One region of the Arthrobacter sp. SAFR-179 genome, then DNA from elsewhere that is predicted to be linked to it. Evidence: riboswitches for the same ligand, from Rfam matches in the RefSeq annotation. Region 1 holds a riboswitch; the other holds the start of a gene.
What was found. A riboswitch is a leader RNA that binds a small molecule or an ion and turns the genes downstream of it on or off. The one in region 1 is predicted to bind glycine.

Region 1 (9,500 bases):
CCGCCGCGCGGACCGGCGAGGGTCTTGTGCGTGGTGGATGTGGTGACGTGCGCGTGCGGGACAGGAGACGGGTGCAGGCCCGCGGCCACCAGGCCGGCAAAGTGCGCCATGTCCACCATGAGGTAGGCGCCCACGGAATCGGCGATGCGGCGGAACTCGGCAAAGTCGAGCTGGCGGGCATAGGCGGACCAGCCGGCAACGATCAGCTGCGGCTTGTGCTCCTGGGCCAGGCGCTCCACCTCGGCCATGTCCACCGTGTGGGTGTCCTCGCGGACGCCGTACGGCACCACGTTGTAGAGCTTGCCGGAGAAGTTGATCCGCATGCCGTGGGTCAGGTGGCCGCCGTGGGCCAGATTGAGGCCCATGATGGTGTCGCCCGGCTTGATCAGTGCGTGCATGACCGAGGCGTTGGCCTGCGCGCCGGAGTGCGGCTGGACATTCGCAAACCCGGCTCCGAACAGGGCCTTCAACCGGTCAATGGCCAGCTGCTCGATCACGTCGACGTGCTCACAGCCGCCGTAGTAACGCTTGCCCGGGTAGCCTTCGGCGTATTTGTTGGTCAAGACGGAGCCCTGCGCCTGCATCACTGCTGCGGCAGTGTGGTTCTCGGAAGCGATCATCTCCAGGCCGTCGCGCTGGCGGCCCAGTTCGTCGTCGATCTTTGCTGCAATCTCCGGATCCAGATCGGCGAGGTGGGCGTTCAGGCTGGGGGAGACTACCTGCTCAAAGGCGACGGTCCCTGCCGATGCAGCCCCGCTCACAGCTCGCCGCCGTTCGCTGCTGCGTACTCCTCGGCCGACATGAGCGGGCCTTCCTCGGTAACGGCCACCTTGAAGAGCCAGCCGGCGCCATAGGGATCGCTGTTGATCAGGGCGGGATCCGAGACCACACCGTCATTGATCTCGATGACCTCACCGGTCACGGGGGCGTAGAGGTCGGAGACGGACTTGGTGGATTCCACCTCGCCGCAGGTTTCGCCGGCCGTCACGGTGGAGCCCACCTCGGGCAGGTCAACATACACGATGTCACCCAGGGCATCGGCAGCCACGGCGGAAATCCCGATCCCCGCAGGGCCGGATCCGTCAACGGCAACCCACTCGTGCTCGGCGGAGTACTTCAGTTCAGAAACAACTTTGCTCATGACTTTTCCTTACGTTTGAAAACTGCGGTGGATTACTTTTGGCGCTTGTAGAACGGGAGGTTGACCACTTCGAAGCGCTCGGGCTTGCCGCGGAGGTCGATGTCCAGGACGGTGCCGGCTTCAGCGAATTCGACATCGACGTAGGCCATCGCCACGGGGTATCCGAGGGTGGGGGAGGGCTGGCCGGAGGTCACTTCGCCCACCAGGCTGCCGTCCTTGAGGACGGGGTAGTGGGCACGGGCGGCGCGGCGTCCGGTGCCCTTGAGGCCCACCAGCTTCTGCCCGATGGTTGAACCGACTCCGGCAGCCTTGATGGCGGCCAGGGCCTCCTTCCCCACGAAGTCGCTTTCCTTGGCCAGCGACACCACGGGACCCAGGCCGGCCGCGTAGGCGTTCACGTGCCGGGAGAGTTCGTTGCCGTAGAGCGGCATGCCTGCTTCGAGGCGGAGGGAGTCGCGGGCGGCGAGGCCGGCGGGGATGAGCCCGTGGTCGGCGCCAACTTCAAGCAGCGCTTCCCACAGGCCGGCGGCGTCCTCGTTGGGAACGTAGATTTCGAACCCGTCCTCGCCCGTGTAGCCGGTGCGGGCCAACAGCAGGTCCTGGCCGTTGATGTCCACCTCGACGGCGGCGTAGTACTTCAACTCCCGGACCAGTGCGTGCCGTTCGGCCGGGACCAGCTTCAGGAGGATCTCCTCGGAATTCGGTCCCTGCACGGCGATCAGCGAGGTCTTCGCGGAGGCGTCCTTCACGGTGACGTCGAAGTTGGCGGAGCGCTCCAGGAGTTCCTTGGCCACAACCGCGGCGTTGCCCGCGTTGGGGACCACCAGGTACTTGTCCACGCCTTCTTCGGGGGACGGGCGGCGGTAGGTGATGAGGTCGTCGATGATGCCGCCGTCGGCATCGCAGATCAGCGAGTACTTCGCTTTTCCGACGGCGACCGCGGACAGTTTGCCGGCCAGGGCGTAGTCCAGGAACGCGGCGGCATCGGGGCCGGTCACCCAGACTTCGCCCATGTGGGAGAGGTCGAACAGGCCGGCGGCGTTGCGGACGGCGTGGTGCTCGGCGAGCTCGGACTCGTACTTGAGCGGCATCTGCCAGCCGCCGAAGTCCGTGAAGGAGGCCCCGGCTTTCTTGTGCTGATCATAGAGCGCGGTGTAGTTCTCAGTCATTGGAAGTCCTCAGTTTTCAAAATCGGCTGTGCTGTCCTCGAACGCTTCGAGGGGCGGGCAGGAGCAGATCAGGTTCCGGTCGCCGGCGGCGCCGTCGATCCTGCCCACGGGCGGGAAGTACTTGTCCTGGCGCAGGGAGGCAACGGGGAAGACTGCCTGCTCGCGCGGGTATGCGCGGTCCCAGTCGGAGCTGACGACGGCGGCCGCCGTGTGGGGGGCGTTGCGCACCGGTGATGCCTCCAGGGTGAAGTCACCGTTGGCTACCTGCTGGATCTCGCCGTGGATGGTGATCATGGCCTCTATGAAGCGGTCGATCTCGGCCAGGTCCTCGGACTCGGTGGGCTCCACCATCAGGGTTCCGGCGACGGGAAAGGCCAGGGTGGGGGCGTGGAAGCCGAAGTCGATGAGCCGCTTGGCCACATCTTCGGCGGTCACACCGGTCCTGGCGGTGAGTTCGCGCAGGTCCAGGATGCACTCGTGCGCCACCAGCCCGCCTTCACCCGTGTACAGGACGGGGTAGAACTCGTTCAGGCGTGAGGCGACGTAGTTAGCTGCCAGCAGCGCGGATTTGGTGGCCTCGGTCAGGCCTTCGCCGCCCATGAGCTTCACGTAGGCCCAGGAAATGGGCAACACGCCTGCCGAGCCGAATCGGGACGCGGAGATCGCAACCCCGTGCCCGTCCTCGTGGGCGGCCTTGTTCGCATCGCCGGGCATGAACGGCGCGAGGTGCGCCTTGGCGGCAACCGGCCCAACACCGGGGCCGCCGCCGCCGTGCGGGATGCAGAAGGTCTTGTGCAGGTTCAGGTGGGACACGTCGCCGCCGAACTGGCCCGGCTGGGCCAGGCCAACGAGGGCGTTCAGGTTGGCGCCGTCAACGTAGACCTGGCCGCCGGCGGCGTGGACGGCGTCGCAGACCTCGCGGACGTCGGCGTCGTACACGCCGTGGGTGGACGGGTAGGTGATCATGATGGCCGAAAGGACGTCCTTGTTGGCCTCGATCTTCGCCGTGAGGTCGTCGTGGTCGATTGTCCCGTCCGCGGCGGTGGCGACGACGACGACCTTCATCCCGGCCAGCACGGCGGACGCAGCGTTGGTGCCGTGCGCCGATGCGGGAATCAGGCAGACGTTGCGCTGCTGGTCCCCACGGGAATGGTGGTAACCGCGGATCGCCAGCAGGCCCGCGAGCTCACCCTGGGAGCCGGCGTTGGGCTGGATGGACACTTGGTCGTAGCCGGTGATCTCGGCGAGGTCGGCTTCCAGCCCGGAAATCAGTTCACGCCAGCCGGCAGTCTGGGAATCGGGCGCGAACGGGTGGATCGATGCGAATTCAGGCCAGGAGATGGCCTCCATCTCGGCGGTGGCGTTCAGCTTCATGGTGCAGGAGCCCAGCGGGATCATGGTGCGGTCCAGCGCCAGGTCCCGATCCGACAGGCGGCGGATGTAGCGCAGCAGCTGGGTTTCGGACCGGTGGGTGTTGAACACAGGGTGCTGCAGGTAGTCGGAGGTGCGCAGCACTGACTCGGGCAGCTCGAACCCCTGGGCGTCACTCACAGGACCGGCACCAAAGGCGACGGCGACGGCCGACAGTGTTGCCGCCGTCGTCGTCTCATCAACGGAGACGCCCACGGTGTCCGCGTCGATGAAGCGCAGGTTGATGCCGCGGGCTTCGGCTGCGGTGATGACCTTGGCGGCCTTGCCCGGAACGTGGACTGTGAGCGTGTCGAAGAAGGAATCGCTGACCAGTTCGCGGCCCATGGAGCTGAGGGTTGTGGCCAGTACCCGGGCCTTGCGGTGGACGCTTTCGGCGATTGCCTTCAGCCCGTCCGGCCCGTGGTACACGGCGTAGAAGGAGGACACGATGGCAAGCAGCGCCTGGGCGGTGCAGATGTTGGACGTGGCCTTCTCGCGGCGGATGTGCTGCTCGCGGGTCTGCAGGGCCAGGCGGTAGGCGGGCGCGCCGGCGTTGTCCTTTGAAACACCCACGATCCTGCCGGGCAGGGTCCGTTCCATGCCCTTGCGGACTGCCATGTAGGCGGCGTGCGGCCCCCCAAAGAACAACGGCACGCCAAAACGCTGGGTGGAGCCGACGGCGATGTCGGCACCCTGTTCACCGGGAGGGGTGATGAGGGTGAGGGCCAGCAGGTCAGCGGCCACGGTCACCAGCGCGCCACGCTCCTTGGCCTCGGCGATGACGGCGGACTGGTCCCAGACCCGGCCGGAGACACCCGGCTGCTGCAGCACCACGCCGTTGATGTCACCCTCGGGCAGGCCCCTGGAGAGATCGGCGACCTGCACCTCGAAGCCGAGCGCCTCCGCGCGGCCCAGCACGATGGCGATGGTCTGCGGGAGGCAATCGGCGTCGAGCACCGTCTTGCCGTCCTTGGCATCCTTGTTCTTGTTCGCCCGGCGCATCAGCAGCACGGCTTCAGCCACCGCCATAGCCTCGTCGAGGAGGGAGGCGTTGGCCACGGGAAGGGCCGTCAGGTCCTGCACCATGGTCTGGAAGTTCAGCAGCGCCTCCAGCCGGCCCTGGGAAATCTCCGGCTGGTACGGGGTGTAGGCGGTGTACCAGGCCGGGGACTCAAGGATGTTGCGGCGGATCACCGGCGGAGTCACGGTGTCGTAGTAGCCTTGGCCGATCATCTGGACCGCGGTCTTGTTCCTGGCGGCGATCCGGCGGAGTTCGGCCAGGACCTCCACCTCGCTGAGGGCGTCGGTCAGCCTGAGCGCAGTTTCCTGACGGATGGACGCGGGGATGGCCATGTCAACGAGGCCGTCCACGCTGTCGTAGCCCACGGCCTTGAGCATGGTGTCGACGTCGGCCTGGCGGCGCGCGCCGATATGGCGGTCAACAAACGATGTTGGATGCGATTGAATCGTCATGAGGAACTCCAGTTCTGGCCGGCCAAAGGTGGCACGGCGTGGGATGGGTTCCTCCCCGCTCTGTATTGGACCTGAGAGATTCCGCGTTGCCTGCTCTTGGCAGGGGGCCGCTTGCACCGTCGGTGAACCAGGCAGAAGCCCGGTTGCTTTCCAGAGTCGCCTCGCCGTGACGGTACGTGGGCCTGAGAGATTCCTGGGGAGGATTTGCTCCTACGGCGCCTGCCCGGTGTTTTGCCGGGAGGACTCTCCCGTCACAGCTCGAAAGGCTTATTCAAATGTGGGTGATTCGGCTCACAAGGTATCGGGATTAGCGGCTCGTGGCAAATCGGGCGGCCGCCGCTGCGGGTGGATCCGGCCCTGTAAGGCCATTCTGTCCCGCTTGTGTCACGGCAGGTTTGACTTTCGATCGTGACCGACACCACACTGAACCCCGGGATTGGTGCTGCCGGTGGCCGGCTCAACCTATCCGGAGCGGCCCACCGGCCGGCGCCCATCCCAAATGCAGGACCCGCCGCGGCCCCCGGGGCTGCGGCTTCCAACTGAACATGCCTTCGACCTGCGGCGGGAGAGCCCTGCCGGTACATTCAGCAGGCGCCGTAGGAGCAAATCCTCCCCAGGAAACTCTCAGGCCCACGTACCGCCGCGGACAGGCAACTCTGGAAAGCAGCCAGGCAAGTTCCTGGCTCACCGACGGTGCAAGCGGCCCTTGGCTGCGGAAACTCTCAGGTTCACTACAGAGCGGGGAGGAACCAAATCTTTTGCGGTACCCAAATGCCGCTTTATCGATGGAGTTCCTCATGGCGATTCATCCCCCCACGTCCAACGGCGAACCTGCGCGCAACGAAGCCGCAAACACGCCCGCCCGCAGCGAGCCACCCCACCTTGAACGGCAGCTCACCAACCGCCACATCCAGCTCATCGCCATCGGCGGAGCGATCGGCACCGGCCTTTTCATGGGCTCCGGCAAGACCATCTCCGCGGCCGGCCCGTCTGTGATCTTCGTGTACATGATCATCGGCTTCATGCTGTTCTTCGTCATGCGGGCCATGGGTGAACTGCTGTTGAGCAACCTGAACTACAAGTCCTTCAGTGACTTCGCGGCCGACCTCCTGGGGCCGTGGGCAGGTTTCTTCACAGGCTGGACGTACTGGTTCTGTTGGGTGATCACCGGAATTGCTGACGTGATCGCGATTGCCGGCTACTCCAAGGAACTCTGGCCGGGGCTTCCGCTTTGGATCCCGGGCCTGGCCACGGTGGGCATCCTGCTCCTGTTGAACCTCGCCACGGTCAAGGCTTTCGGCGAGACCGAGTTCTGGTTCGCCCTCATCAAGATCATCGCCATCGCTGCCCTCATCATCGTGGGCCTTTTCATGATCTTCACCGGCTTCCAGAGCGACGCGGGCACGGCAAGCTTCACCAACCTTTGGAGCCATGGCGGCTTCTTCCCCAACGAGTTCATGGGCTTCGTGGCCGGATTCCAGATCGCCGTGTTCGCCTTCGTGGGGATCGAACTGGTGGGCACCACCGCCGCCGAGGCCAAGAATCCCGAGCGCACGCTGCCCAAGGCCATCAACGCCATCCCAGTTCGCGTGCTGCTGTTCTACGTCGGCGCCCTGGTCATCCTGATGGCCGTCACCCCGTGGACCCAGTTCGCCGCAGGCCACAGCCCCTTCATCGGCATGTTCTCCCTGGCCGGCCTCGGCGCCGCGGCCACAGTGGTCAATCTGGTGGTCCTCACCTCGGCCATGTCCTCCGCGAACTCCGGCATCTACTCCACGTCCCGCATGGTCTTCGGCCTGGCCCAGGAAGGGGACGCTCCAGGCATGTTCGGCCGCCTGTCCACGAGGAAGGTGCCCAGCAACGCCCTGTTCCTGTCCTGCGTCCTGCTGCTGTCCGGCGTCGTACTCATGTATGCCGGCCAGGACGTTGGCAAGGCCTTTGAAATGGTGACCACCGTGTCAGCCGTCTGCTTCGTCTTCGTCTGGTCGATCATCCTGGCCAGCTACATCTCTTTCCGCCGCCGCCGGCCGCACTTGCATGCGGCATCAAAGTTCAAGATGCCCGGTGGCATCCCGGCCGTGTGGGTGGTCTACGCGTTCTTCGCCTTCGTCCTGTGGGCCCTGACCACCCAGCCCGACACCCTCGTTGCACTGCTGGTAACACCCATCTGGTTCGTCATCCTTGGCGTGGCGTGGGCCATCCTCCGCCGCCGTCCGGCGCACCTTGCCCGCTTCGAGGTCTTCCGGGCTGAACTCCGGGCCGATGAAGCTGCCGCCGGGCGCTCCGCAGGCCAGGACTCCGCTCCGGCCGCGCGCGGGGTTGAGCGGGCCAGGAAATGACAGTCGGCGGTTCAGCAGCTGTGCTGGGTTGATCAAGACGCCCTGGCGGCCATGACTTCCCGCTTTGATGCTGCGGCAGGAACTGCATGATTCTGCCGCAGCATCAGCCCGGTCCGGTCCGGAGCTGGAGCTGCGGAGCCGTGGACCTGCGGCCAGGAAAGTTAAGCATGCTTAGTGTTTGTCCACATAGGATGGAATGAGCACGGCAGCTTACCGCTGCAGGTCGATTTGAATGAAGGTGACCATGGCCCGGCGCAGCAACCCAGCAGTACGCATCGCACAGGAAACCGCCCACAATGCAATGTTCGATTCCGAGGGCAAGCCAAAGCCCGGGGTCCACAACATGCTCATGAAGGCAGTGCAGATCCAACGGCCCCTGGTGGTTGGCTACATCCGCCGGCTCCAGAAGAAGCATCCACGTGCCACCGCTGCCCAGCTGGCGGAGATCGCAGAGCGCGACTACCTGCGGGCCGTGGCCGGCGGGGGTGCCCTGGTGGGTGCCACCGCCGTCGTCCCCGGTGTTGGAACCGTGGCGTCGCTGGGACTTTCGGCCGCCGCCACCGTTGGTTTCCTGGAAGCAACAGCCCTTTACGCCACCTCGCTGGCTGAACTCCACGGCATCCGCCTGACCAATCCGGAAAAGGCCGGCACCATGGTCATGGCCATCATGCTTGGCGAGGAGGGCACGGCCCTGCTGGGCACACTCAGTGGCCAGGCATCCGGAGGGCCCACCAACACCTGGGGCAACGCGCTTTCAAAGTCAATGGTGGGGCCGGGATTCGGCAGCGTGCGGAAGCGGATCCAGCATGCCTTCCTCAAAAACCTGCTTAAGCGCCAGGGAACTGCACTGTTCGGCAGGGCCCTCCCGTTCGGCATAGGGGCGGTTGTCGGCGGAGCCGGTAACCTCGTGATGGGCCGTGCGGTGGCCAAGAACGCCCGGGAGGCGTTCGGGCCGATGCCGGACACCATCCCCGGGGAGCTGAATGCCGCCGCCGGGCCGGACAACCTGACGCTGGAAGGCAACACATTTGGATCTCAACGCTGACGTAGGCCAATCATTCGGCTCCTGGACCGCGGGCGGCGATCCGGCGATGTTCCAGCTGGCCACCAGCGCCAACGTAGCCTGTGGCCTCCACGCAGGCGACCCCGTCACCATGCTCGACAGCTGCAGGGCGGCATACGAACTTGATGTCACCGTCGGCGCGCACCTGGGCTACCGGGATCTGGCCGGCTACGGGCGCCGCATGCTGGGGATGAGCTTCGACGAGCTTTTCGGTGACGTGCTGTACCAACTTGGCGCGCTCGACGGCGTGGCGCACGCCGTGGGTGCCTCCGTGGACTACGTGAAGCTGCACGGAGCGCTGTACGAGACCACGGTCCACGACGCCGAGCAGGCCTCGGCCGTTGTCGCGGCAGTAAACGCCTACGATCCAGGCCTTCCGTTCCTGGGCTTCCCGGGCTCGGAGCTGCTGAAGCAGGCCAAAGAAGCAGGGCACCCGGTCTTCGTCGAGGCCTTCGCCGACCGCGCCTACCTCCCTGACGGCAGCCTGGTGCCGCTCTCCGACGAAAATGCAGTCCTTCCTGACGTCGACGCCGTGGTTGAGCGGGCCGTCCGCCTGGCCACGCAAGGTGAACTGGTGGCTGCGGACGGCACGGTGGTAGCCCTCCGGCCGGACTCACTGCGTCTTCAGGGCGGGAGCCCCGCGGCGGTAGAGATGGCAGCCAGGATCAGGTCAGGACTCGAAGCTGCAGGGGTAGTACTGGAGCCCTTCGCGTAGGACCGCGATGACAGGCCGGCATCAACCTGACAGCACGAACGGTTTGGTGAAGAATTCCGCCCACACCGGATCCTCTGGTGACAGGTCGTTGAGGTCAATGAGTTGGTCGTCGTCCGGTTCCCACTGCGGGAGGTCGTCCGGGCAGGCTTCCATGCAAGGGGTCCCGGCGGACACCGGCATGATGCCCGGT
Region 2 (21,071 bases), on a different contig from region 1:
GGGTGCGCGGCGCAAGGGTGAGTCCGCCACGGCAAAGTCGCCGTTGGCCACCTGGTCGATTTCTTTTCGGATGCTGATCATGGCCTCGATGAAGCGGTCGATCTCCGCCAGGTCCTCCGACTCGGTGGGCTCCACCATCAGGGTGCCCGCCACCGGGAACGAAAGGGTGGGGGCGTGGAAGCCGAAGTCGATGAGGCGCTTGGCAACATCCTCAGCCGTCACCCCGGTCCGGGCGGTGAGTTCGCGCAGGTCCAGGATGCACTCGTGGGCCACCAATCCGCCCTCGCCCGTGTACAGAACCGGGAAGTATTCGTTCAGGCGGGAGGCGACGTAGTTCGCTGCCAGCAGCGCGGACTTGGTGGCCTCGGTCAGGCCCTCACCGCCCATGAGCTTCACGTAGGCCCAGGAAATCGGCAGCACGCCCGCCGAGCCGAACCGGGACGCGGAAATCGCAACCCCATGCCCGTCCTCGTGCGCAGCCTTGTTCGCATCACCCGGCATAAACGGCGCGAGGTGTGCCTTGGCGGCAACAGGACCGACGCCGGGTCCGCCGCCGCCGTGCGGGATGCAGAAGGTCTTGTGCAGGTTCAGGTGCGACACGTCGCCGCCGAACTGGCCCGGCTGCGCAAGCCCCACCAGGGCGTTCAGGTTGGCGCCGTCGATGTAGACCTGTCCTCCGGCGGCATGCACGGCATCGCAGACCTCACGGACGTCCCCGTCATACACCCCATGCGTGGACGGGTAAGTGATCATGATGCAGGACAGGACATCCTTGTGGGCCTCGATCTTGGCCGTGAGGTCATCGTGGTCAATAGTGCCGTCAGAAGCTGTGGCCACGACAACGACCTTCATCCCGGCGAGCACGGCGGAGGCGGCGTTGGTGCCGTGGGCTGATGCGGGAATCAGGCAGACGTTGCGCTGCTGGTCGCCGCGGGAGTGGTGGTAACCGCGGATCGCCAGCAGGCCCGCCAGCTCGCCCTGGGAACCGGCGTTGGGCTGGATGGACACCTGGTCGTACCCGGTGATCTCGGCAAGATCGGTTTCCAGCCCGGAAATCAGTTCACGCCAGCCTTCGGTCTGGGAGTCAGGGGCGAACGGGTGGATGGAGGCGAACTCGGGCCAGGAGATGGCCTCCATCTCCGCGGTGGCGTTCAGCTTCATGGTGCACGAGCCCAGCGGGATCATGGTGCGGTCCAGCGCCAAGTCCCGGTCCGAGAGCTTGCGGATGTAGCGCAGCAGCTGGGTTTCGGAGCGGTGCGTGTTGAACACCGGGTGCTGCAGGAAGTCGGAGGAACGCTCGACGGCGGCCTCCAGCCCGAAGCCCTGGTCCTCACCCTGGCCGTCCGCAACCTTGGCGCCAAAGACATCGGCCACCTGGGCGACGATGGCCGGCGTCGTGGTTTCATCGAGGGCGATGCCGACGGTATCGGCGTCGACGCTGCGCAGGTTGATGCCCCGCGCCTCGGCGTCGGCAATGATGCCGGCAGACCGTCCGGGCACCCGGACGGTCAGGGTATCGAAGAAGCTTTTGTACAGGACGTCGACGCCGGCAGTGGCAAGCGAGGCCGCCAGGGCACGGGCGTGGCCATGCGCCGTTTCGGCGATCGCCTTCAGCCCGTCGGGGCCGTGATAAACCGCGTACATGGAGGCGACGATGGCCAAGAGCGCCTGGGCGGTGCAGATGTTGGACGTGGCCTTCTCGCGGCGGATGTGCTGTTCGCGGGTCTGCAGGGCCAGGCGGTAGGCGGGAACGCCGGCGTCGTCCTTGGACACGCCCACCAGGCGGCCGGGAAGCGAGCGCTCCAGGCCCTTGCGGACGGCCATGTAGGCAGCGTGCGGGCCGCCGAAGAACAGCGGAACACCAAAGCGTTGGGCTGAGCCGACCGCGATGTCCGCGCCCTGCTCACCCGGAGGGGTAATGAGCGTAAGGGCCAGCAGGTCCGCGGCCACGGTCACCAGCGCGCCGCGCTCCTTTGCTGCGGCGATCACGCCGGACTGGTCCCAGACCCGGCCCGAAGCGCCGGGCTGCTGCAGCACCACACCGTTGATGTCACCGTCGGGCAGGCCCTTGGAGAGATCGGCCACCTCCACCTCGAAGCCGAGCGCCTCCGCGCGGCCCTTGACAATGGCGATGGTCTGCGGGAGCACGTCGATGTCCAGGACGGTCTTGCCGTCGGCCGCGGGCTTGGCCTTGTTGGCGCGGCGCATCAGCAGCACGGCCTCAGCCACGGCGGTTGCTTCATCGAGCAGCGACGCGTTGGCAATAGGCAGCCCCACGAGGTCCTGCACCATGGTCTGGAAGTTCAGCAGCGCCTCAAGCCGGCCCTGGGAAATCTCCGGCTGGTACGGGGTGTAGGCGGTGTACCAGGCCGGGGACTCCAGGATGTTGCGGCGGATCACCGGCGGAGTCACGGTATCGGAGTAGCCCTGCCCGATCAGCTGCACGGCCGTCTTGTTCTTTGCGGCAAGCTTCCGCAGTTCGGTGAGGACTTCAACCTCACTGAGCGCGTCCTGCAGGCGAAGCGCGGTGTCTTGGCGGATGACCTTGGGAACGGCGGTATCAACCAGGGAGTCGACCGAGTCGTAGCCTACGGCTTTGAGCATGGTGTCGACGTCGGCCTGGCGGCGCGCGCCGATATGGCGGTCTACGAAAGTGGTGGAGGCTGGGGTAACCGACACGAAGGAACTCCATTTACTCAGGCGGCGAAGGGTACGCCACAGCTATTCGGGTCCCTCCCCGCTCTGTATTGGACCTGAGAGTTTCCGCGTTGCCTGCCTGGGCAGGACCCGCTTGCACCGTCGGTGAGCACAACAGTCCCTGCACTCCCAAAGGGTGGTGGACTGCCTGCTGCTTTCCAGAGGTGCCTCGCCGCGGCGGTACAGGGGCCTGCGAGATTCCTGGGGAGGATTTGCTCCAACGGCGCCTGCCTGTACTTCCGGCAGAACTCTCCCGCCGCAGATCAAAGGCTATTCATTTGTCGAACCATAAGGGCCGGTGACAGCCCTCACAACTCTCTATTGTCCTACGCCGCAGCCCCTCCCGGCAAATGACCCGAACTACCTCCGGAGCCGCTCCAAAGCGGCCAGGAGTTCCTCCACGTCGGCGGCCGCTCCCCCTGCCGGAGCGGGGGCAACGGACAGCATGGCGTTGAAGTACAGGCCGTCCCCCATGTAGAGGACCGCCTTGGCCAGGCCGGGCCCAACGTCGGCAGCGATCTCGTCCAACCAGCGCTGCTGGATGGCCGCGAACCGGCGCCTTGTCTCTTCATGGGCCACCTCTGCAAGCCGGGTGGCGGCCACGATGGCGCGGTCCAGCGGAGTATCGGCCCAGACGGAGGAACGGATGAAGTATGCCGCGGCGCCTTCAGCGGCAGCAGCCATCGCGTCGGCATCCTCCCGGGCGAGGCCCTCCAGCCGGTCAAGCAGCACGGCGATGAGCGCTTCCTTATTGGGAAAGTGGTAGAGGAGGCCGCCTTTGGACACCCCTGCCTTGCGGGCCACGGCATCGAGGGTGGCCGCGCGCTCCCCCACTTCGATCAGCAGGGACTCGAAGGCGTCCAGGACCGCGTCACGGGCAACAGGCTTTCGGGGCATGCCTTCCATCATGCCTGCCACCAGGCAGGAAAACGGAAATCCCTCCATTTCTAAACTGTACCGTCTGGACGGTACAGTTATTTCCATGACCACTTTCATCAAGAGTTCCGCGTCCGCGCAGGCGGCCGCTACCGCCCCGTGCTCCCCCTGGCGGGACTGGCTGGCGCTGGGGCTGCTGATGTTCCCGGTACTGCTGGTGGCGGTGGACAACACGGCGCTGACATTCGCGCTGCCCGCCATCGCAGGGGCCCTGGAACCCACCGGAGTGCAGCTCCTGTGGATCGTTGACGCCTACCCACTGGTACTCGCCGGGCTGCTGGTATCGATGGGAAGCCTGGGCGACCGGATTGGGCGGCGGAGGCTTCTGATCCTTGGCAGCATCGGCTTTGCCGGACTGTCCGTTGCCACCGCCTTTGCACCGGCGCCGGAGTGGCTCATCGCCGGCCGCGCCGCCCTGGGATTCTTCGGTGCCATGCTGATGCCTTCCACCCTGTCGCTGATCCGCAACATCTTCCCGGAGCCCAACCGCCGGAGGCTGGCCGTGGCCATCTGGGCTGCCGGATTCTCCGGCGGCGCGGCGCTGGGCCCAATCGTCGGCGGATGGCTGGTGGAGCACTTCTGGTGGGGCGCCGTATTCCTGGTGGCGGTCCCGCTCATGCTCCCCCTGCTGGCCTTTGGACCGGCCGTGATTCCCGAATCGAAGGATCCGGCGCCCGGCAAGGTGGATATCCCCAGCATCCTGCTCTCCATGCTGGTCATGGTGCCCGTTGTCTACGGAATCAAGGCAGTTGCCACGGAAGGCCCGGGGACAGTAGGCCTGGGGGCAATCGCCTTCGGCCTGGCGATGGGGACCGTGTTCGTGCGGCGGCAGCACCGGCTGAAGCACCCGCTGCTGGACATGTCCCTGTTCCGGAACAGGGTGTTCAGCATGGCCATCAGCGCCAACATCCTTGCCCTGTTCTCCTTCAACGGGTTCATCCTGTTCCTTGCCCAGCACCTCCAGCTCCTCGAAGGCATGACCCCGTCCGCGGCGGGCGTTGCCATGATCCCGGCACTGGCCGCCACGGTGGTGGCCGGACTGGTGGTGGTGCCGCTGGTCCGCAAGGTCCGTCCGGGCTACGTGGTGGCGGCGGGACTGGCCTTCAGCGCTGCGGGCTACACCATGGTGGCATTCGGGAACCATGACGGCGGGCCCTCGCTGCTGCTGGCGGCGCTCCTGGTCCTGGCACTGGGCGTGGGCACGGCCGAAACCATCTCCAACGACTTCATCCTCGGGTCCGCCCCGCCGGAGAAGTCAGGTGCTGCCGCAGCGATCTCGGAGACAGGCTACGAGGTGGGCTCGCTGCTGGGGACCGCGGTGCTGGGCTCCATCCTGACCGCGTCCTACCAGCAGAACCTGCGCCTGCCCGCGGGACTGGACGGCATACTGCCCGGATCCGCCCTGCACAATGCCCGTGAAACGCTCGCCGGCGCAATTGAAGCAGCAAACCTGGTGCCCGAATCACTGTCGGAAGCCGTCCGCGAAGCTGCGGCAGCAGCGTTTGATTCCGGCGTCCACATCACTGCGGCGATTGGGCTGGTACTGATGGCGACGGCGGCAGTCCTCGCCGCCGTCGTGCTGCGGAAAGTGCCGAAAGCGGCCTAGCAGCCGAGGGTGTGCTGTGCTGGCTGCACAAAGGCGCCCGGCGTCGAGGGAATACCTCGGCGCCGGGCGCCCTTTGAAATGGCAGCGGGCTGCGCGCCCGCCGATCCCGCTACTTGGAGTCGGCGGCGGTTACCTTGGCGGTGGGCTTCATGTTCTCGGCCTGCACCATCCACGCAAACTGCTCCAGCCGGGCAATGAACTCATGGAGGAGGTCCGCCGAGGTGGGATCCTCCTCATCCACCTCGTCATGGACTTTGCGCATGGTTCCCACCGCGGCCTCCATGGCGGCGACGATCCGCTCAATGGCATCCGTGGTGCTGATCAGCCCGTCAGGGAACTGGGCCAGGCTGGTGGTTTCGGCAACCGTTGAGCTGCGGCCGTCCGGGAGCGCGTGCAGGGCACGCATGCGCTCGGCAGTGTCGTCCGCGAACTGCCGGGCAGCGTCCACGATTTCATCAAGCTGCAGGTGAAGGTCGCGGAAGTTGGTGCCCACGATGTTCCAGTGCGCCTGCTTCCCCTGAACGTGGAGTTCGATCAGGTCCGCCAGGACAGCCTGCAGGTTGTTGGTCAGTGTCGGTGAAGCTTTCATGCATCCTCCTCAAGTGGTCCAATACGGCCGACGCTACCAGCCGCCCGCCATGCGGCGGCAGGGCCTGCGGCAATTTCTCAGTGAGCTTACTAATTCCAGGCAGGCAGTCATAAACGAATGTGATTCATATTGCGTCTTGCATCGCAGGGCGCGTGCCCCCATACTAAATGAACGCCATTCATATAGTGACCTCCGTCTCACAGCCTTCCAGAAAGTGGTGCCATGACAGAGATAATCCGCACCAGTACCGCCAAACCCGGCCCGCACGCCCACGCACCTTCCGCTGACGGCGTCAGTGCCAAGGGACTCAAGGGCGGGCAACTCGGGCTTCTTGCCGTCGTCGTCCTCGGTATTTCAACCATCGCCCCCGCCTATACCCTCACCAGCGCACTCGGACCCACCGTCAACGAAGCCGGGCTCCAGCTGCCAGTCATCTTCCTGATCGGGTTCATTCCCATGATCCTGGTCTCGCTCGCCTACCGGGAGCTCAACGCCGACTCCCCGGACAGCGGCACCACATTCACCTGGGTGACCAAAGCCTTCGGGCCCTGGATCGGCTGGATGGGCGGGTGGGGCCTGCTGGCCGCAAACATCATCGTGCTCTCCAACCTGGCCGGCGTCGCCGTCGACTTCTTCTACCTCTTCCTGTCCCAGCTCACCGGTTCCCCGGAACTCGCGGACCTGGCCGACAACAAAGCGTTGAACGTCCTCACCTGCTTCGTGTTCGTGGCGCTGGCCGTCTGGGTCAGCTACCGCGGCCTGCACACCACCAAGATGGTGCAGTACAGCCTGGTGGGCTTCCAGCTGCTGGTACTGGGCCTGTTCGTCGCCATGGCCTTCGCCAACTGGTCCACCTCCGACACGGCAATCCCGTTCAGCTGGGACTGGTTCGACGTCACCAAGATTGAGACGTTCGGCCAGATTGCGGCCGGCATCTCCCTGTCGATCTTTGTGTACTGGGGCTGGGACGTCTGCCTCACCGTCAACGAGGAAACGGCCAACGGCAAGAAGACCGCCGGGGTGGCCGGCACCCTGACCGCCGTCATCGTCCTGGCCATCTACCTGCTGGTCAGCATCGCCACCATGATGTTCGCCGGCGTCGGGGATACCGGCAACGGCCTGAACAACGCGGATAACCACGAGAACATCTTCACGGCCCTGGCCTCCCCCATCATGGGCCCCTTCGCCATCCTGATGTCCCTCGCCGTGCTCTCCAGCTCAGCGGCTTCCCTCCAGTCCACGTTCATGTCGCCGTCCCGCAGCCTGCTGGCCATGGCGCACTACGGAGCCCTGCCGGAACCGTTCAGCCGCATCAGCAGGAAGTTCGCCACCCCGGGCTTCGCCACCATCGCCGCCGGTGTAATGTCCGCAGGGTTCTACGCAGTGATGCACGTGGTCAGCGAAAACGTCCTGAATGACACCATCCTGGCCCTGGGCCTGATGATCTGCTTCTACTACGGCCTCACCGCACTGGCCTGCACCTGGTACTTCCGCCACAGCCTGTTCAACAGTATGCGCCACTTCATCCTGCGGCTGGTGTGCCCGGTGGTGGGCGGCGTGGGGCTGTTCGTGGTGTTCGCCCAGACCGCCGTTGACAGCCTGGCACCGGAGTTCGGCAGCGGTTCCGAGATCTTCGGCGTGGGACTGGTGTTCATCCTGGGCATCGGCATCCTGGCCCTGGGCGCCGTGGTCATGCTGGTCATGTCCCGCACGCACCCCGGCTTCTTCCGCGGCGAAACCTTAAAGCAGGACACCCCTGCGCTGGTGGTCCCGGAGTAGTCCGCCAACGCAAAAGGTGCCGTGCCCCAACAGGGGCACGGCATCTTTTTTGTTGACGACGACGGACCGCTCACCAGTAGTGCGCCACGTCGATCACCAGGCGGGAAGCCGGTCCGGGCCCGTCAAGGGTGAACACCCTGAACGGCAGCCGGGCACGGACGCCCAGGCCCATGGTGGTCTGGCCCTCGAAGCTTCCGGCCCAGACCACCTGGCGGAAAGTCTGGTAACCGGACACGTTGGAGAGCTCAGCCTTGTCTCCGGGGGTGTACGTGGGCTGTCCGTTAGTGTCATAGGCCCGGGCCTTGACCACGATCTGCAGCCGGGCGCCGCCCCGGGTGGGCACCACTGCTCCTGAGCCGTCCTGGATTACCTGCCCCACGTAGCGGACGCTGTAGCCGGGTGCGGGCATGCCGCCCAGGTCAACCACCAGCCGGTCAAAGCAGTAGTGCTGCCCGGTCCGGACGTTGGTCACGGGTGCCGCGCTCATGCCGCCGTCCGTTTTCATCAGCGAGCCCCATGTGAGGCCACAGTAGGGCGCCGCAGAGGCAGGCGCCGGGACCGCAATTCCCAGCCCTGCAGCCAACAAAATTGCTGCGAGCCAGGTAAGGAACTTCTTCATAGCAGTGCCATCCATGATTCAAAGCCATTGGATGCTTTCAGCGTAGGAGTGTTGGGTCTGGGAAACGAGTGAGCATTTTGATAACGACGGCGTCCCGGGACAAAGCAGCGCCGGCCACCTCGGGGAGGTGGCCGGCGCCGGGAAAGATTCAGGAAGAAAGTCAGCCTTCGCAGTCGCGGCAGTACTTCAGGCCGTCCTTTTCACGGGCAACCTGGGACCGGTGGCGGACCAGGAAGCACGACGAGCAGGTGAACTCATCGGACTGCTCCGGAACCACAATGACGGTCAGTTCCTCGTTGGACAGGTCGGCGCCGGGCAGGTCGATGCCTTCAGCAGTGTCGTTCTCGTCGACATCGATAACTGCGGTCTGCGCGTTGCCGCTCCGTGACGCCTGGAGGGCCTCGAGAGAGTCGGCGGGCGACTCTTCTTCCTGCTTGCGTGGAGCATCGTAATCGGTAGCCATAGCGTGTTCACTTTCGTTGCTGCACAGCGCCATTTCAGGCACCTCAGTGCAGCAGTTTAGGGCATTCTCCCGCTGCTGGCGCAATAGTGTGGCTAAGCAGACATCGTGCCGCTTCCGCCCGCTGTTCCGGCATGCTCGGACCGGGCCTGGTCCGCGCCTGCGGACACTCCGCTCAGAGCCGGCAGCCAGCCCCACCGGGTTGCGTCCGCCATGGCGCCGGCGGCCGCCGATTCGGAATCATACGTGAACGTATCCAGCAGCCAGTCACGGAGCCGGGTAAGCAGGTCATACATCATGCCCTGAAACCTACGCAGCGATTGTTGTGGCCACGTTTCACGGGGGTCTCCCCCTGATTAAGTCCACTGACGGCCGGACCTCCAACCGGGTTATCCCAGGTGGATTCTTCAGGCCGGCGGCGCCGTGCTGCTGCGCAGGACCAGTTCCGGCTGCACCACCAGCGTCCGTGGTCCGTCTGCGCCATCTAATGCCGTGAGCATCATCTGCATGCACCGCCGGCCCAGTTCTTCAAAGTCCTGCCGTACCACCGTCAGCGGCGGACTGAAGTAGCCGGCTTCGGGCTGGTCGTCGAAGCCCACCACGGACACGTCCTGCGGCACCCTGATGCCGGCCTCGGTCAGGGCGCGCAGCACCCCCAGGGCCATCTGGTCGTTGCCCACGAAGAGGGCGGTGGCGCGGCGCGTGGCCGCAATCCGCCGCCCGATTTCATAGCCGCTGCCGGCGCTCCAGTCACCCTCGATCATCAGGTCCGCATCGAGCCCGGCCGACGCCAGGGTGGACCGCCAGCCGTCGGCGCGGGCCACGGCATCAATCCAGTCCTGCGGCCCCGCGACATGGCCGATCCGGACGTGTCCCTGCCCTATCAGGTGCCACACCGCCAGCTCGGCTCCGCGGCGCTGGTCCACCCTGACGCCGCCAACTGCGTCATTCCCCTCCGGCCCCACGGCCACCACCGGCACGCCGATGGGAAGTTCGGCCAGCGCGGCCAGCGTCTGAAGGTGCGGAACGATCACCACGATGCCGTCCACCGACTGGTCCAGGAAGTGCCTGACGGCGTCCAGGATGGTGTCCCGGCTGACCTCCCGCAACGCAGCGACGCTGACGAAGTACCCTGCGTCCCGCGCAGCGCGTTCCACTCCCAGCAGCGTATTGGCGGGCCCGTACTGCGAAAGTTCGCTGCCCAGGACGCCGATGGTCTGCGAGCGCCGGGTGACCAGGCTCCGGGCGGCGGTGTTGCGGCGGTAGCCCAGCCGGGCAATGGCCGCTTCCACCTTTTCCCGTGTCCCGGCGCTCACGTTGGGGTGGCTGTTGACCACCCGTGACACGGTCTGGTGTGAGACCCCGGCCAGCTCCGCCACGTCTTCAAGCCTCGGCAGCCGTACCGGCTTGCCGGGCGTCACGAGGTTCTCGCCATTGGCGGGGGCCAGGAGCTCAGCCGTGCCACGGAATCAGATCCCGCCGGCGAGTTTGTAGTAGGCGGCGTTCCAGTTCAGGTCCTTCTTGAACTGCCGGATGGTGGTGCCCTCGTCAATGGTGAGCAGTTCGGTTTTGGCAATTTCCGCGAAGTCCTCGAACACGTCCATGCCCACCTGGGTGGAGAGCACGGTGTGGTGGGCGGCGCCGGCGGTGAGCCAGGCGGCGGCGGAGGTGGCGAAGTCCGGCTTGGGCTCCCACAGAGCGCGGGCCACGGGCAGGTTGGGCAGCGGCTGGTCCAGGGGAACCACGTCCACGGCGTTGGCCACCAGGCGGAAACGGTCGCGCATGTCGGACAGGGCGACGACGACGCCCGGGGAGGCGTCGGCGTCGAACACCAGGCGGACCGGGTCCTCCTTGCCGCCGATGCCCAGCGGGTGGATTTCCAGGCGGGGCTTCCATGCCGTGAGGGAGGGGCAGACCTCCAGCATGTGGGCGCCCAGGATCTTCTCGGACCCGGGCTCCAGGTGGTAGGTGTAGTCCTCCATGAGGGAGGCGCCGCCGGGCAGGCCTGCGCCCATCACCTTGGCAGCGCGGACCAGGATGGCGGTCTTCCAGTCGCCTTCGGCGCCGAAGCCGTAGCCGGCGGCCATGAGCCGCTGCACCGCCAGGCCCGGGAGCTGGCGGAGGGCGCCGAGGTCCTCGAAGGAGGTGGTGAACGCGGCGGAGCCGTTGCCCTCCAGGAAGCTGCGCAGGCCCAGTTCGATCCGGGCGCCGTACCGCAGCGAATCGTGCCTGGCCGCACCTGCGCGGAGCTCCGGCACCACGTCATAAAGGTCCTCATATTCGGCCACCAGGGCGTCGACGTCGGACTCTGCCGCGCCGTGCACGGCGTCCGCGAGCTCGTTCACGGACCAGGTGTTGACCGCGACGCCGAAGCGCAGCTCCGCTTCGGTCTTGTCACCTTCGGTGACGGCCACGTTGCGCATGTTGTCGCCGAAGCGGGTCAGCTTCAGGGTCCGCACGGCAGCCCAGCCGGCGGCGGCCCGCTGCCAGGAACCCACCTGGCGTGCCACCTCAGGATTGGAGACGTGCCCCACGACCGTCTTCCGGGCGATGCCCAGGCGGGACTGGATGTACCCGAACTCGCGGTCGCCGTGCGCGGCCTGGTTCAGGTTCATGAAGTCGAAGTCGATGTCCGCCCACGGCAGGTCGCGGTTGGCCTGCGTGTGCAGGTGCAGCAGGGGCTTGCGCAGCAGGTCCAGGCCCTGGATCCACATCTTCGCCGGGCTGAACGTGTGCATCCAGGCGGTGACGCCGATGACGGAATCATCCGAGTTGGCCTCAAGGGCGGTGCGGCGGATGGCGTCAGAATCGGTCAGGACCGGCTTCCAGACAATCTTTACCGGGACGGCGTAACTGGCGTTGAGCTGGTTGGCGATCTCCTGCGACTGGGCGGCAACCTGCTTGAGGACTTCCTCCCCGTACAGGTGCTGGCTGCCGGTGAGGAACCAGACCTCGTAACCGTCGAGGGAGGTGTTTGCTGCGGTGCTCATGGATTCTCCTGGAAAGTTTCCGGGGCCAGTTATTGGCCGTAGACGTTCTGGTAGCGGGCGTAAAGGGAGTCGATGGAGTCCTGGTCGATGGGCAGCGGTTCACCGAGCTGCCGCGAGATGTGCACGGTCCGGGCCACTTCCTCGCACATCACGGCCGCCTTCACGGCAGACCGGGCGTCCTTGCCGATGGTGAACGGGCCGTGGTTCTGCATCAGGACCGCCGGGGAATTGGAGTTCTTGAGCGTCTCCACGATGCCCTGGCCGATCGAGTCGTCCCCGATCAGGGCAAACGGGCCCACCGGGATGGAGCCGCCGAACTCGTCGCCCATCATGGTCAGCACGCACGGGATGGCCTCGCCCCGGGCAGCCCAGGCGGTGGCGTAGGTGGAGTGCGTGTGCACCACTCCACCCACGTCAGGCATGTGGCGGTACACGTAGGCGTGCGCGGCCGTGTCCGACGACGGCGACAGCGGCGGATTGCCCCAATCGACAGTGCCACCGCCACCGACGTTGGTGCCCCGCACTGGAGTGCCGTGCAGGTCGGTCACGATCATCTGCTCCGGTGTCAGGTCCTGGTAGGAGACGCCGGAGGGCTTGATGACCATCAGGTCCGTGCCCGGCACGCGGGCCGAGACGTTGCCCGCGGTCCACACCACCAGTTCGTAGCGGGTCAGTTCCGCATGCAGCGCACACACTTCCTCCCGGACCCGGGCAATGGTCTCCAGGATTCCTGCTTCGGTGCTCATGCGGACACCTCCATGGCCGTTTCGGCTGCAGAACCGGCACCGGTGCCGGGAAGGACGGTCCGGGCAGCTCTGCGCTGGATGGCCTTAAGCCGGTGCATCACGTCATTGCCGCCGCGGCCGAAGTAGTCGTGCAGGGCCTTGTACTCCTGGAACAGCTCGTCGTATGCAGCGACGTTTTCGGGGATCGGGGTGTAGACCTCCCCGGGTTCGGCGCCCATGGCGGCAGAGGCTTCGCGGATGTCAGCGTATTCACCGGCGGCAACGGCGGCGTGAATGGCCGACCCCAGGGCCGGACCCTGCTCCGAGCCAATGGTGGACAACTGCAGGCCGGTGGCGTCAGCGTAAATCTGCATCAGGAGCCTGTTCTTCAGCAGGCCGCCGGCCACGATGAATTCCTTGACCGGAACGCCGGCGCCGCGGAAAGCGTCCACAATGGTCCGGGTACCGAACGCAGTGGCTTCGAGCAGTGCACGGTACGTGTCCTCGGGCCTGGTGGCCAGGGTCTGGCCCACCACGATACCGGACAGCTCGTGGTCCACCAGGACTGAGCGGTTGCCCGAGTGCCAGTCAAGCGCAATCAGGCCGTGCTCCCCGATGGCCTGCTGCGACGCGAGGCCGGTGAGGTACTCGTGGATTCCCACTCCAGCGTCCTTGGCCGCCTGGTGGTATTCCGGCGGGACGCCGTACTTGGTGAACCAGCCGAAGATGTCCCCCACGCCGGACTGCCCTGCCTCGTAACCCCACAGCCCGGGAACGATGCCGCCGTCCACAGCCCCGCACATGCCCGGTACTTCATGCAGTTTGGTGCCGTTCATGACATGGCAGGTGGAGGTGCCCATGATGGCCACCAGCTGGCCGGACTCCACTGCCTTCGCAGCCGGTGCCGTGACATGGGCGTCAACGTTTCCCACGGCCACGGCGATGCCCTCCGGCAGGCCCGTCCAGGCCGCCGCCTCCGCCGTCAGGGTGCCCGCGGCGTCGCCCAGCCGTCCGATGGTGTGCTCGAGTTTGGAGCTGACAAAGCCCTTGAATTCGGGGTTTAGGGCGGCCAGGAACTCCTCCGACGGGTACCGCCCGTCCTGGTAGATCCCCTTGTAGCCGGCGGTGCACGCGTTCCGGACGTAGCGGCCACACAGCTGCCAGACAATCCAGTCGGCCGCCTCCACCCAGTGGTCCATTTCGGCGTAGGCTTCCGGGTCCTCTTCCAGCAGCTGCAGGCCCTTGGCGAATTCCCACTCGGAGGAGATCAGGCCCCCGTACCGGGGAAGCCAGTCTTCACCCCGTTCGGCCGCGAGCCGGTTGATCCGGTCGGCCTGCCCCTGGGCGGCGTGGTGCCGCCAGAGCTTCACATAGGCGTGCGGCCGGTTGGCATAGCCCGGCAGTTCGTTCAGGGGCGTGCCGTCGGCTTTGACCGGCACCATGGTGCAGGCGGTGAAGTCCGTTGCAATGCCGACGACGGCGGCCGGGTCGATCCCCGCGTCCGCCACCGCGGCTGGGACCGCGCTGCGCAGGACGTCCCGGTAGTCGTTGGGCACCTGAAGTGCCCATTCCCCGGGAAGCCGTGCCCCGTCGTCGCCCGCCACGTCCTTGGGCAGGGAATCGGTCACCACTGCATGGGGATACTCGTGGACGGCGCTGCCAAGCTCCTTGCCGTCGCGGACACGTACCACCACGGCACGGCCTGAGAGCGTTCCATAGTCCACCCCGATCACGCAGGGATCATGGCGGGGCTCGGAGTTGGAAGTGAACAACGCATCTGGCATGGGGTTGCCTCCATCCGGGAGGCATGGGCCTCATTACCGGGTTTTGTAGGGTCAGGGTCAAGCTAAGTGCTGCAGCAAGTGTGAACGCTAACAAAGCAGAAGTCAATGAAGTCGAAAGAGTTTCGGGATTTCTGGAAGGAGCCTCTTGTTAGCGTTCACAAATCAGTCTATATTGAACCGACACATCAACAATGTGGCCAGGACCGGGAGCGTCGCCGCTTCCCCGTCCAACAACACTTCGCGGCAATGCTGCCGCGGAAGGAGATAATGGTGAGAATCAAAAAACTCATGGGCGCGGTGGCCCTTGTCCTCGCCCTGACCGTGGGCGCTACCGGTTGTGGCTCCCGTGGTGGAACCAGTGAATCCAGTGGCGCGGCGAAGCCCGCCGACTCGCTGGTTGGCATCTCGATGCCCACCCAGACATCCGAACGGTGGATCGCCGACGGCGCCAACGTTGAGAAGTCCCTGAAAGACCTCGGCTACAAGACGGACCTCCAGTTCGCCAATGACGACATTCCAACCCAGGTCTCGCAGATCGAAAACATGCTGACCAAGGGCGCCAAGGCCCTGATCATCGCTGCCATTGACGGCACCACCCTGACCGACGTCCTGGCAAAGGCCAAGGAACAGAACGTGAAGGTGGTCGCCTATGACCGCCTGATCAACGGCACCGCAAACGTGGACTACTACACCACCTTCGACAACTACACGGTGGGTGTCCAGCAGGCCACCTCGCTGCTGACCGGCCTGGGCCTGGTGGATGCGAGCGGCAAGAAGGTGGAGGGCAAGGGCCCCTTCAACATCGAACTTTTCGCCGGAAGCCCGGACGACAACAACGCCAACTTCTTCTGGACCGGCGCCATGGACACCCTCAAGCCGTACATGGACGCCGGCACCCTGAAAGTTCCCAGCGGCCAGACCAAGTTTGAGCAGGCCGCCATCCTTCGCTGGCAGGCACCCGTGGCGCAGAAGCGCATGGAGGACATCATCACCTCCGCCTACAGCTCCGGCACCAAGCTGAACGGCGTCCTTTCGCCGTACGACGGCCTGTCCATCGGCATCATCTCCGCCCTCACCAGCACCGGCGGCTACGCCAAGGGAAGCCTGCCGGTGGTCACCGGGCAGGACGCCGAAAAGGGCTCCGTGAAGTCGATCATCGCCGGCGAGCAGTACTCCACCATCTTCAAGGACACCCGCCAGCTCGGCGCGCAGGCCGTCAAGATGGTGGACGCCGTCCTCAAGGGCCAGGAACCGGAAACCAACGACACCAAGACCTACAACAACAAGGTCAAGGTTGTCCCGGCATTCCTGCTGAAGTCCGTGATCATCACCAAGGACAACTACAAGAAGGAACTGATCGACTCGGGTTACTACAAGGACTCCGACGTCAAGTAGTCAACGTCCGGGGGCTGTGGCCGGACCTCCATCCGGCCACGGCCCCGCCCGCAGCCTCCTGCACCAGCAGAAGGCCAAGCTTCGACCAGTCAGTGGGAATTGACGATGAACACACCCATTCTTCAAATGCGAGGAATCACCAAGACGTTCCCGGGCGTGAAAGCGCTGCAGGACGTCACCCTGGATGTGAACCGTGGAGAGGTCCACGCCATCTGCGGTGAGAACGGAGCCGGCAAATCAACGCTCATGAAAGTGTTGTCCGGCGTCTATCCACACAACAGCTTCGACGGGGAAATCCTCTTCGAAAACGAACCCTGCAATTTCTCCAGCATCTCGGACAGCGAGAAGCGGGGCATTGTGATCATCCACCAGGAACTGGCGCTCAGCCCGTTCCTCTCCATCGCCGAGAACATCTACCTTGGCAACGAACAGGCCACCAACGGCTGGGTGGACTGGCGCAAGACCAACCTGGAGGCCGCAAAGCTGCTGGCCCGCGTGGGCCTCGACGAAAACCCTGTCACCCCCGTGCAGCACATCAGCGTGGGCAAGCAGCAGCTCGTGGAAATCGCCAAGGCCCTGTCCAAGGAAGTGAAGCTGCTCATCCTGGACGAGCCCACGGCCGCCCTCAACGACGAGGATTCCGGCCACCTGCTGGACCTGATCCTCCATTTGAAGGGCCAAGGGGTCACCAGCATCATCATCAGCCACAAACTCAATGAAATCCGCAAGGTGGCCGATGCCGTCACCATCATCCGCGACGGCAAGACCATTGAGACCCTCCGGCTCGATGAAGGCCAGATCACCCAGGAACGGATCATCCGCGGCATGGTGGGCCGTGACCTGGAGAGCCTGTACCCGGACCGCGAGCCGAACATCGGCGAAGAGGTCCTCCGGATCGAAGACTGGTCCGTCCGGCACCCCCAGGACCACAGCCGCATGGTGGTCAGGAACGCCAACCTGCATGTCAGGAAGGGCGAGGTGGTGGGACTTGCCGGGCTGATGGGTGCCGGGCGCACCGAACTTGCCATGAGCGTCTTCGGCCGCACCTACGGCACCGCCACGTCCGGCAAGGTCTATAAGTACGGCGAGGAAATCAACACCGCCACGGTCTCAGACGCCATCAGGCATGGCATTGCCTACGCCACCGAGGACCGGAAGCACTACGGCCTGAACCTCATCGAGGACATCAAGCGCAACATCTCCCTGGCAGCACTGCGCAAGCTCGCCAAACGCGGCTTCGTGGACAAGAACCAGGAGACCGTTGTAGCCAACGGTTACCGGAAGAGCATGAACATCAAGGCGCCCTCGGTGGCCGCCATCACCGGGAAGCTCTCCGGCGGAAACCAGCAGAAGGTGGTGCTGAGCAAGTGGATGTTCTCGGACCCCGACGTGCTTATCCTCGATGAACCCACCCGCGGCATCGACGTCGGCGCCAAGTACGAGATCTACACGATCATCGCCAAACTCGCGGCCGAAGGAAAAGCCGTGATCGTCATTTCCTCGGAACTTCCCGAACTCCTGGGCATCTGCGACCGCATCTACACCCTCGCCGCCGGCCATATCACCGGTGAAGTGCCCATTGCCGAGGCCACCCAGGAAACCCTGATGCACTACATGACCAAAGAGAAGGAATAGCGAAATGTCCGCCTTACGAGAATCGCTCGGATTCCTCACAAGCCGCCTCCGCCAGGTTGGCATCTTCGTTGCCCTGATCCTGATCGTCCTGCTGTTCCAGGGGCTGACCGGCGGAATCCTGCTGGAACCGCAGAACGTCACCAACCTGGTGGTCCAGAACAGCTACATCCTCATCCTGGCCATCGGCATGGTGATGGTGATCATCGCCGGGCACATCGACCTTTCCGTCGGCTCCGTCGCCGGGTTCATTGGCGCCGTGGCCGGCGTCATGATCGTGCACTGGGGCTGGCCCTGGTGGGCCGCAATCCCTGCCTGCCTGCTGGTCGGCGCCCTTGTAGGCGCCTGGCAGGGGTACTGGATCGCCTATGTGGGGATCCCCGCCTTCATCGTCACGCTGGCGGGCATGCTGATCTTCCGCGGACTGACACTTATCACGCTCAAGAACCAGCAGATCACCCCCTTCCCCGCCGAGCTGCGGGCCCTGGGCGGCGGTTTCCTTCCCGACATCTCCGGCGGCACGTCCGTCCTGGAGTGGCTCACCGTCATCCTGGGCGTCGGTGCTACCGCGGCCCTGCTGATCCAGGCCTTCAAGGAGCGCAGGATCCGCAGGAAGTTCGACCTCGAAAGCGAACCCCTGGTCTGGTTCATCATCAAGACCACCTTCACGGCCCTGCTCATGCTCATCATCACGTTCCTGCTGGCCTCCTACCGCGGCACACCGATCGTCCTGGTGGTCCTGGCCGCGCTGGTGATCGCCTACACGGCCCTGATGAACAACAGCGTCTTTGGCCGGCATACGTACGCCATCGGCGGCAACCTCCATGCGGCTGAACTGTCGGGCATCAAGACCAAGGCCGTCACGTTCCGGCTCTTCGTGAACATGGGCGTGCTCTCCGCACTGGCGGGCCTTGTCTTCACCGCCCGGCTCAACTCGGCGCAGCCCGCCGGTGGTACGGGCTTCGAACTGGACTCCATCGCCGCGGCCTTCATCGGCGGCGCCGCCGTCACCGGCGGCATCGGAACGGTGGCGGGAGCCATGATCGGTGGCCTGATCATGGGCGTGCTCAACAACGGCATGTCCATCCTGGGCCTGGGTACCGATTACCAGCAGCTCATCAAGGGCCTGGTCCTCCTTGTCGCCGTCGGGTTCGATATCTTCAACAAGAACCGCAGCGGAGGCGGCGGTGACCTTGGCAAGCGGTTCAAGCTGAAGACCACACCTCCGCCCGCAGAGGAAAAGCCGACGCCGGCTGCCAGCGAAACGGTGGAGGCAGGCGTTAAGTAGCAGTGCACTAAGCAGCACTCCACTGTGAGGGCCCCTGGCCCCGGATTTAGTCCGGAGCCAGGGGCCCCTTTACGTGTGTCCGGCGCGTGCAGGACGGTCATTCCGGCGCATGCACACGCCCGCTCTTTACGGCGCTGCCGCCAGTCCCGTGGCAACGTCTGCCGGCGAGCGCCGGCGCCTGCTGAGGAGGATGAAGGGTGCCGCCAGCAGCTGCACCGCGCCGCCCAATGCCAGTGACGCGGGATATCCGAAGACGTCGGCGGACCTCCCGAGCAGCGGCTGCACCACCACTCCCCCGCTGGATCCCATCAATGAGGCAAAACTCAGGACTGTTGCCCGCTGCTTCGAGCCGATCATGTCATTCAGGTAGGCCTGGCGCACCGGGGTGCCGGCGGAGGCCACCACGGCCCAAAGTGCCAGGAGCACCAGTGCCAGCCAGAAGATGCTGGTGGCCAGGAGCACCACCAGGACCATGGAGCTGGTGACGGTGGAAGCGATCAGGACGGTGGTCCGGCGGCGGACCAGTTTGCGGACCACCGGGGCCAACCAGCCGCCGACGATGTCCGCGCCGGCAACGATGGCGGCTGCCAGGCCTGCGATGGCGTAGGCCCTGGGGTCTCCGAACAGCTGCAGCAGGTAGGGCTGGAGGGCATAGAAGACATAGAACCCCACGCCTTCGGTGAACGGTGCCGCCAGCATCATGTACCTCACCGGCGGGTTCCGAAGGCCGCCGTCCAGCGACGCCTTGAGGACCGCCCGGGTGGCCTGCACGGGGTGGGCCGAACGTTCCGGTGTGAAGCCGACGTCGTGCATGAGCAGGAAGGCCACCGCGAACATGGCCACCAGCACCCCAACGCGCAGCAGGAACGGTACGCCCAGGTTTGTTGCCTGCGCGATCACGCCGCCGGCCACTGAACCGGCCAGCATGGCGATGCCGGAGACCATCTGGCCGCGGCCCAGGACCGCTTCCAGCCCGCCGTCGTACCCGGAAAAGTGCAGGGCGTCCACCAGCCAGGCTTCCACTGCCCCCGAGAAAAAGGTGAAGCCAAGTCCCAGCAGCGCCGACACCGCGGCCCACCACCAGAACGGCGCGGACAACTGCCACAACAGGTAATAGAGGTAGGTGGAGGCGGCCAGGGTCACGGTCCCCAGCAGGAATGATGCGCGCCGCCCCCAGCTGTCCGCCACCACCCCGGTGGGTACCTCGAAAAGCACCATCCCTGCCGTGAAGAAGGCGTTCGCGGCGAAGGCCTCAAGGTTGGTCAGCCCGGCGTCGAGCAGGAACAACGTATTGATCCCCCAAATGAACGATGCCGCAAGGGTGTTGCCCAACGTCAGCGTCAGGTAGACGGTCTGGATCTTCCGTGCTGCGGCGTTCACCGGCGGACGGCGCTCTTGATGCCTGTTCGTGCCACGGTGGACTCAGGCCGGGCTGTAGTTCGGGGGCACGGGGTCATGGCGCAGGTACTGGCGGCGGAAGCGCCCGGTGCCGGCCGTCAGGGCCCGCAGTTCAACTGCGTACCGCAGGAGTTCCTGGTCCGGGACTTCGGCGCTGATTTCCGTCAGTCCCTCGCCGGAGGAGGTGGTGCCGGTGAGGCGTCCCCGCCGGCCGGACAAGTCGCTCATCACCGTCCCCACGTGTTCGTCGGCCACGGTGATGGAGACCGAGGACACCGGTTCCAGCAGCTGGATCTTCCCCGCCGCCGCGGCCTCCCGGAGTGCCAGGGCCCCGGCCGCCTGGAACGCCGCGTCCGACGAATCCACGCTGTGGGCCTTGCCGCCCACCAGGGTCACCCGCAGGTCAACTACCGGGAAGCCGGCAGAAACGCCTTTGTCCATTTGTGCCCGGACCCCCTTCTCGATGGACGGGATGAACGTACCCGGGATGACACCGCCCACCGTCTTGTCCACGAACTCGAACCCGGCGCCGCGCTCCAGCGGTTCCACCTCGATGTCGCACACAGCGTACTGGCCGTGGCCGCCGGACTGTTTGACGTGGCGGCCGTGGCCGGAGGCGGCAGCCGCGAAGGTTTCCCGCAGCGGCGTCACCACCTCCACGGTGTGCAGTTTCACGCCCTGGTCGCGCAGCCTGTCCAGGACCACCTCGGCGTGCGCTTCGCCCATGCACCACAGCACCAGCTGGTGTGTTTCGGCGTTCCTGTCCACCCGCAGGGTGGGATCCCCTGCCGCTATCCGGCCCAGGCTGCGGGCCAGTGCGTCCTCATCGCTGCGGGAATCGGCTTCCACGGCAACCGGCAGCAGCGGCTCCGGCATCTCCCAGGTGGCGAGCAGCAACGGGTTTTCCCGCGCGGAAATGGTGTCCCCCGTTTCGGCGCTGCCCAGCTTTGCCAGGGCGCACATGTCCCCTGCCACGCAGAAGGGAACGGGCCGAAGGGCGGCACCCAACGGTGAATAGATGTGGGTGACCCGTTCATCGGTGTCATGGTCCTGGTGGCCCCGGTCCGCCAGGCCGTGTCCACCCACATGGACGGGAGCGTCTTCCCGGAGCGTCCCGGAGAAGACCCGCACCAGACAGATGCGGCCCAGGAAGGGATCGTTGGAAGTGCGCAC

Region 2: another riboswitch for glycine. It lies ahead of gcvP (aminomethyl-transferring glycine dehydrogenase); the one in region 1 lies ahead of gcvP (aminomethyl-transferring glycine dehydrogenase).

Annotation. Positions count from the first base shown of each region.
Region 1 covers NZ_JBPFDM010000021.1:1,050-10,549, forward strand. Annotated here, with positions in the region: gene glyA (serine hydroxymethyltransferase) at 1-761, opposite strand, end outside; gene gcvH (glycine cleavage system protein GcvH) at 758-1,141, opposite strand; gene gcvT (glycine cleavage system aminomethyltransferase GcvT) at 1,174-2,310, opposite strand; gene gcvP (aminomethyl-transferring glycine dehydrogenase) at 2,320-5,193, opposite strand; glycine riboswitch at 5,354-5,454, opposite strand; glycine riboswitch at 5,746-5,843, shown strand; glycine riboswitch at 5,844-5,940, shown strand; gene cycA (D-serine/D-alanine/glycine transporter) at 5,991-7,532, shown strand; gene ACR65K_RS20545 (hypothetical protein) at 7,777-8,577, shown strand; gene ACR65K_RS20550 (LamB/YcsF family protein) at 8,561-9,310, shown strand; partial or broken gene ACR65K_RS20555 (HNH endonuclease signature motif containing protein) at 9,332-9,500, opposite strand, start outside.
Region 2 covers NZ_JBPFDM010000018.1:2,857-23,927, forward strand. Annotated here, with positions in the region: gene gcvP (aminomethyl-transferring glycine dehydrogenase) at 1-2,679, opposite strand, end outside; glycine riboswitch at 2,866-2,963, opposite strand; gene ACR65K_RS20160 (TetR/AcrR family transcriptional regulator) at 3,058-3,594, opposite strand; gene ACR65K_RS20165 (MFS transporter) at 3,680-5,239, shown strand; gene ACR65K_RS20170 (Dps family protein) at 5,349-5,828, opposite strand; gene ACR65K_RS20175 (APC family permease) at 6,051-7,607, shown strand; gene ACR65K_RS20180 (AMIN-like domain-containing (lipo)protein) at 7,678-8,226, opposite strand; gene ACR65K_RS20185 (DUF4193 domain-containing protein) at 8,387-8,689, opposite strand; gene ACR65K_RS20190 (hypothetical protein) at 8,782-8,985, opposite strand; gene ACR65K_RS20195 (LacI family DNA-binding transcriptional regulator) at 9,094-10,107, opposite strand; gene araA (L-arabinose isomerase) at 10,156-11,676, opposite strand; gene ACR65K_RS20205 (L-ribulose-5-phosphate 4-epimerase) at 11,706-12,422, opposite strand; gene araB (ribulokinase) at 12,419-14,185, opposite strand; gene chvE (multiple monosaccharide ABC transporter substrate-binding protein) at 14,453-15,580, shown strand; gene mmsA (multiple monosaccharide ABC transporter ATP-binding protein) at 15,686-17,215, shown strand; gene mmsB (multiple monosaccharide ABC transporter permease) at 17,220-18,500, shown strand; gene ACR65K_RS20230 (MFS transporter) at 18,627-19,880, opposite strand; gene ACR65K_RS20235 (elongation factor G-like protein EF-G2) at 19,923-21,071, opposite strand, start outside.